DNA from 3 places in the Paenibacillus sp. YSY-4.3 genome. Region 3 is predicted to be linked to each of the others. Evidence: riboswitches for the same ligand, from Rfam matches in the RefSeq annotation. Region 3 holds a riboswitch; each other region holds the start of a gene.

Region 1 (2,204 bases), on a different contig from region 3:
GCTGCACGATTACCTCGGCACCGGAAGTAAGTTCCAGGATCTCCTTCAGTTGCTGCTCCTGGCGATACAAATCCGTGCGCCATATATTGCGGCCATCGACGATTCCCGCTCCCAGCGTCTTGCCTGCCGGGAATCCAAACTTGCGAAGGGCAGCCAGGTTGCCGTCTGCGCCATGAATGAAGTCAAGGCCGATGCCTGCTACAGGCAAGGATACGACTTCCTCATAACGGTCAACCGCTTCGAAATATGTCTGCAGTAGAACGGAAATTTCCGGAGCCTCGCGCTGAATCGTTTCGTAAATGTTTCTAACCCGCGTCATATCCTCGGCGGATACAGAGGTCACCAAGGACGGTTCATCCACTTGAACCCAGGTTACGCCTTCAGCAACCAGCTCTTTAAGCACTTGAACATATAGCGGCAGCAGCTGCTCCACCCAATGATCCCACTCTGTTGCTTCATTAAACCCTTTTGACAGCTTGAGGAAAGAATACAGCCCGATCAGCACGGGTCTTCCTTCGATGCCCAGCTGCTCTTTCGCTTCCTGGTAAGCAGCCAGCGGACGGTTTGTCGTTAGCTGCGGTTTTCTGCTCCCAAGCTCCGGAACAATATAATGATAGTTCGTGTTGAACCATTTCGTCATTTCACTCGCCGGCGCTTCTTTATTCCCCCGGGCAATCGCATAGTACGTATCAAGCGATACCTCTCCGCCGCTATAGGAGAACCGCTCCGGAACAAGTCCGAACATAACAGCCATATCGAGGACATGGTCATAGTACGTAAAATCGCCTACAGGGATAATTTCGATGCCCTGATCCCGCTGCTGCCGCAAATTATGAAGCCGGATCTCCGTCAACTGCTCGTGCAGTTGCTGCTCGTTCAGCTTGCCAGACCAGTAGGCTTCAATCGCTTTCTTCCATTCCCGTTGCCCGCCGATTCTCGGATAACCTAAATTTCCGCTTTTTACCGTATGACTCATTAATAATTCCTCCCCAGTGTATGTGTCTTTCCAATAACAAAAAGGGCCCCCTATAGCTGGAATGGCTAAAGAGGACCTCGTCATGCTGCGCGATGGTTCAAATCTTTAACACCTCCCTATCTCCCGTAGGTACAGCAGTGTTGACAGAACAGGCAGGTCTCCTGGCTTCAGAATCACAACTGGACAGCTGCCTTCCCGATGACGGATCATCAGTGGCATGAACGCTTCCAGCTCCTCTGTTACAGTGGCGGGACCGCGCCGGCATTGCACCGGACTTCCCTTTTAAGCTTCAATCGACGGCGATTAAAGCACCTGTTCCCAAAATATTCGGTTATAAATATAAAATTTATGTTACTTCATGTTGTCAAATAATACAATACAAATCGGATTAGTCCTTGAATAAAAATGCAATAATTATGCACAAAAATCAATAATTATCAGCAACGGCCTTATTCAGCATGCCAATGCAGCGGTCTAAGTCGATCTTTACCTGCTTCTTATATAGCTCTGCCTTCTCATGCCCTTCATCGGTGAAATGATAGAGCACAATTTCCTGGAAATCTACGCTGGGATCATTCCCTTTCAGATGCTTTGTACGGTACAGTACCCCCTCCTGTACCAACTCATGAAGGGCCCGATAAATTTCGCTCTGCGGGGGAACATAGCCGAACGGCTTGAATTCCTCCTTCAACTCTTCGAGCATTTGGTAGCCGTAGCCCCTTCTCTGCTCAACCATCGAAATCAAATAGAGCTTAATGTAAGCTCGCTGTGCAATCATAAAAGCCATCGTCCCGCCTCCTGCTCTTTCCTAAAGTATAGAATAGCTATGAATTTTTCACAACAGCTGTCTATATTGCTCTTTATTACATATACATAGTTTACTAAGTACGTAGAAATGAGTAGGATTTGCAGATAGGAGCAAGAGAGGTTTTTGGGCTTTATTGTTGTGAATTTTTCATATATTGAAATATGATCATTAGAAGTTAACGTTCGACCCAGCCTTGCTCCAAAGCGTATCTCGTCAATTGCACACGATTTTCCAAATGCAATTTTTGCAATATATTTTTCAAGTGGTTTTTGACCGTTTGATCGGAAATTTGCAGCTCCTTAGCGATTTCCCGGTTGGTCATCCCTTTGGCGACCCAATCCAAAATCTCGCGCTCCCGGCTCGTAAGCGGGTGATCATCACTTTTATTTTTCTTCGATAGCGGAAATTCCTGAAGAATCC
Region 2 (2,204 bases), on a different contig from region 3:
GCCTTGCTTGCATTTAAAAATTTGAATTGGAAAAATCGGCGTTTCGCCGCTGCCAAGTCCGCGCATCGTTGCGGCAAGCAGGGAGCTGATGACGAGTTGTCCTTCTATCGACGTGCAGGTGCCGTAGTTGATGCTCGTAAACGGAATTTGTCCGCCCGCCCGGCTCGACATCGTATTGAGATTGTGAATGAGGCTCTCGGCGGCCTGCAGCGTTTCGCCTTCGATCTCTTTGACTGCATATTTGAAAGCTCTTGGATACTGCGCTTGCAGATCGGAGCGAGCCATTGTGATGAGGCCGTACTCGGCGTCCTTGTCTCCTTCTTCGAAGTAGTCCAAGCCTTTGCGGAAATATTTGATGAAGGATTTGGTCACATAAGGCGCCAGGTCATGATCAAGCTTGTTGGCGGATACTCCACCGTATTGCGCATTTTGCTGGGATTGAAAAATAATCGCCACGAGCGCCATCGCCGTCATAATTGAATTCGGCGGCCTTACACTGCCGTTCCCGGTGTTGAACCCTTCGCGCAGCAGCTTATCGAACGGAATAAAGATACAGTTCGTCGTTCCGATCGCATATTGATCCAAATCGTGTACGTAGACGACATTGTCTTGAATGGCCTGAACGAGTGGTTTAGGCATGACAAAATGGTTCGCATACCATTTCGCGTATTCGCTGCCGAATTTGCTCATCTTGCCGGAGAAGCTTTCGCCGTTCAAGTTAGCGTTCTCCCGCAGCACTTCAAGATTGCTGCTCGCAACGATCTCTTCTCCTAATGTAATAACTTCTTCCAGCATGTCTTGGCGGCTTGTATAAACCGGGTTCATAATCGCCATAACAAAGTTTCCCTCCCGAAAAACTACACATTACAACCATATAAAAGGCATTTCCGACTGTGCAAGGTTGGAAATGCCCGAATGCGCGTTGGAAGAACTGCTTGGATCATCCATTAGATACAGGATAGATACATATGTAAGCTGCAAGCGGACACCTACCTGTTCCTCGCAGGTTCATCTGGTACTTGGTGTCAATACAGAATTGGGCAGGTATCCTGGCTTCCGGTTTCTTCGCTGACGCCTTCCCGCAGATGGCTAGCATCTGCAGTGGCCCTTGTCAGTAAAGTGCTGCAAAGAGCTTGGTGAGCTCTTGCAGGCACCCGGTCACAGTGGCGGGACCGCAGCGGAATTGCACCGCACTTCCCTTTTAAGCCCCAGCCGATCAATAGAGGGCTGGATCACCCGATTCCACTATATTTGGTTGTCTGCAACTTACATTACCCCAATATGTAGTGTTTGTAAACAGACAACTTCACCAGCCGAGTGATGAAAAAGTATGAAAAAACTGGTGAAAGCAACCCTGATGCGGCGAGTGGGAGATGAAGAAAAATTGTGAACATTTATCGCGGCAATTCATGGTCGTATTTTTTGCGCAGGTGGTTCAGCTGTTCTAATTTGCGCAGGTGCTGCTCTTGGTTTTTCATCCCGGTAGCGACGATCAGGTTCTCTACCAGGAAGGTCGGGGCGATCATCGAATGGAATTCCCAAATCTCGCCCCGGCTGGCATACAGGGTTACGTCGCTTTGGCCCGAGAAGTCGGAGACAAGGCGATCGGTAATGAGTACTGTACGGTAGCCGCATTGCTTGGCATGGTCAGCGATCACTTTGGCTTCTGGAAGCAATCGGACGAAGCCGAAGAGGACAACGACGTCTTCGCCTGTAATATGGAGCAGATCCTCGAACAGCTCGCTGCCTCCGCGATCAAGGTGATGGATGGACAGGCCGAAGCGGCTGAGGCGGTAATGCATCAACTGGGCCAGACCGGACGAGGGACCCGGGGCATACAAATATACTCTGCGCGCCGTGACAAGTGCATCAACAGCGGCGTCAAATGCTTCCTGTGAATAATGCTGCAGCGTGCCTTCTAGATGCTCAATGCTGGAGGCAAGGAATTGACCTGGAAAGGACGCCGCGTTTGCTCTATCCATGATGTTTTTCATCTTGGCGGCAGGGGTAACTTCCAAATGCTCGCGAAGCTGGTTTTTGAAATCTTTAATATTTTTAAAACCGACAGAACGCCAAAACCTCGATACGGAAGCGATGCTGAGTCCCAAGTTGTCCGCGATTTCTTGTTCGGTCAGAAAGAGGACGGTTTGCATGTTTTTCTGAATATAGTCGGCAATTTTATATTGACCTGGGGATAAGGTTTC
Region 3 (2,204 bases):
TACATCGCTGTCTAAAGAAGTGAAGAAGGCTTTCCGCAAACTCCACGGCGGCAGAATTGCTTGGGACCGCGACGGATTCTTTTGGGCTTGGACCTGAGGAGGCATTGGCCGTAGTAGACCGGAGCTGCTACAATGCCTACTATCGCATGTCGCTTGTTATAACGCTACGTGATCGTGCAAGACCCTGATGGCAACTTAATCAATCTTTTCGCTTAGTGGGGATGCCAACATAAGATTTACTAATTTCTCGCCGCCACAAGTTCTTGCCGAACCCTCCAATGAACTGACTTACTGTCGGACCCAGGCTCAAGAGGTAGCACGGAGAACCGTATCATAAGTGACGGCGAAAATTGGGGTGTCGGGGCAAAACTAATTTTGGGCCCCGGACCCATTTAGCCAGCGTAAAACGGGTTGCCTCGCCAATTTTCACGGTGTGCCCAAACCTCCTTCTTTATTGTCCTTAACCAACTTGTTAAAAAGACAAAGCCATTTGATTTGACGGCTACCGCAGAAGACATCGGTGAGCTTCACGGGAGACTCATCCGTGTTGGAAGAAACTTTGTCGAGTTTATCAAGATGCCAGGCCGGAGGGTTCCTACTCTGTTTCCGTTAAATCAGTTCACTGAAGTCGAATGCGAACATGAAGATGAGGAATAGGAACTGCGAACGACCCGCAAGTAGTGCGCATGAAGATATATCGTTGCGAGTCCGCGTTAAAACGCGGATTTTTTTATTTTTACGATACAGCGCGGTCTTTTGATCGCCATCTGCTGCTCTTGTTTTTATCGTTAATTGTCGAGTAAGATGTAGGTATCATTAACTTTGTATAAATTGCATAATTGAGAACAGGTGTCTGATCGGCGACGTGCTTGTCGTTCTGACTTAAAAGGGAAGTTCGGTGCAATACCGACGCGGTCCCGCCACTGTAACGGAGGAGCAGGCAGCTCAACCGGCCACTGATCTACATGGATTGGGAAGGCCGCTGCCGAGTGACGATTCCGGAGCCAGGAGACCTGCCTGTTCTGACAGCACTGCTGTACCTACGGGAGATAGGAAGGTGTTAGATGAACCGTCATAATATACGATTATGCAGGCGTCTTTCCCTATGTTTTTCACAGGGAAGACGCCTTTTATTGTTGCTAGCAGACACAACACGTTAAGACGTGTACCACTATGCCGTTATGGGTGAGCAAATTGCTTCATTAGGCTAGTCAGCGGGAAAAGTCTCGTGGCGTGCAGAAGATGATTAGTGAAGGGGGTATTCCAATGACCTTACAACAATTGAAATATATTCTGACTATCGTGAATTGCGGCTCGATAAGCGAAGCGGCAAAGAGGCTGTTTATTTCGCAGCCGAGCTTATCCAATGCGGTGAAAGAAATCGAGATGGAAGCAGGTATTGAGATTTTCCTTCGATCGTCCAAGGGAATCGTGCTATCCAGCGACGGAGCGGAGTTCCTATCTTACGCTAGGCAAGTCGTAGAGCAAGCTGAGCTTCTCGAGCAGCGGTACATGAATCGTAAGCCTTCGAAGAAGCTGTTCTCGATCTCAACACAGCATTATGCCTTCTCAGTGCAGGCTTTCGTCGGACTGCTGAAGGAGCTTAAAGTGGATGAGTACGAGTGCACGCTACGCGAAACGCGTACCCACGAGATTATCGAAGACGTACGGAATATGAGAAGTGAGCTCGGAATCATTTATATCAGCGAATTCAACCGAAAGGTGATTCAAAAGATATTAAAGGACAACGATCTGCGATTTCATCCGCTGTTCCAAGCGGAAGCGCACGTATTTATCAGTGAGGAGCATCCACTTGCCTCTAAGTCGCTGCTGGACATCGAGGATTTGGATGACTTCCCGTGTTTGGCCTTTGAGCAAGGTGAATATAATTCCTTTTACTTCGCGGAGGAAATACTCAGCACGCGAACGTACAAGAAGAAAATACTGGTCAGTGACCGTGCCACGTTATTCAACCTGTTGATCGGGCTTAATGGCTATACGATTAGCTCAGGCGTACTGAATAAGGATCTGAACGGGGAACAAATCAAATCTGTACGACTTCGTACGGACGAGAACATAAAGGTAGGTTACATCGTGAATCAAAAGGCGAGCTTGAGCCAGCTGGCTGCCGCCTATTTGATGAAGCTCAAAACCGTCATTACGGAATTCGGCTACCCGATCATAGACCAAGAGGATGAGCTCGA

The links. Region 3 has a riboswitch for cobalamin ahead of ACYUJT_RS14675 (LysR family transcriptional regulator). Riboswitches for the same ligand answer to the same signal wherever they lie in the genome.
Region 1: another riboswitch for cobalamin. It lies ahead of metE (5-methyltetrahydropteroyltriglutamate--homocysteine S-methyltransferase); the one in region 3 lies ahead of ACYUJT_RS14675 (LysR family transcriptional regulator).
Region 2: another riboswitch for cobalamin. It lies ahead of ACYUJT_RS07925 (anaerobic ribonucleoside triphosphate reductase); the one in region 3 lies ahead of ACYUJT_RS14675 (LysR family transcriptional regulator).

What each region holds. Positions count from the first base shown of each region.
Region 1 covers NZ_BAABMC010000001.1:1,170,693-1,172,896, reverse strand. Annotated here, with positions in the region: gene metE (5-methyltetrahydropteroyltriglutamate--homocysteine S-methyltransferase) at 1-976, opposite strand, end outside; cobalamin riboswitch at 1,111-1,307, opposite strand; gene ACYUJT_RS05525 (helix-turn-helix transcriptional regulator) at 1,404-1,763, opposite strand; gene ACYUJT_RS05520 (response regulator) at 1,960-2,204, opposite strand, start outside.
Region 2 covers NZ_BAABMC010000002.1:210,326-212,529, reverse strand. Annotated here, with positions in the region: gene ACYUJT_RS07925 (anaerobic ribonucleoside triphosphate reductase) at 1-834, opposite strand, end outside; cobalamin riboswitch at 1,023-1,255, opposite strand; gene ACYUJT_RS07920 (MurR/RpiR family transcriptional regulator) at 1,395-2,204, opposite strand, start outside.
Region 3 covers NZ_BAABMC010000004.1:70,440-72,643, forward strand. Annotated here, with positions in the region: gene ACYUJT_RS14670 (DUF6953 family protein) at 1-97, shown strand, start outside; cobalamin riboswitch at 831-1,035, shown strand; gene ACYUJT_RS14675 (LysR family transcriptional regulator) at 1,267-2,204, shown strand, end outside.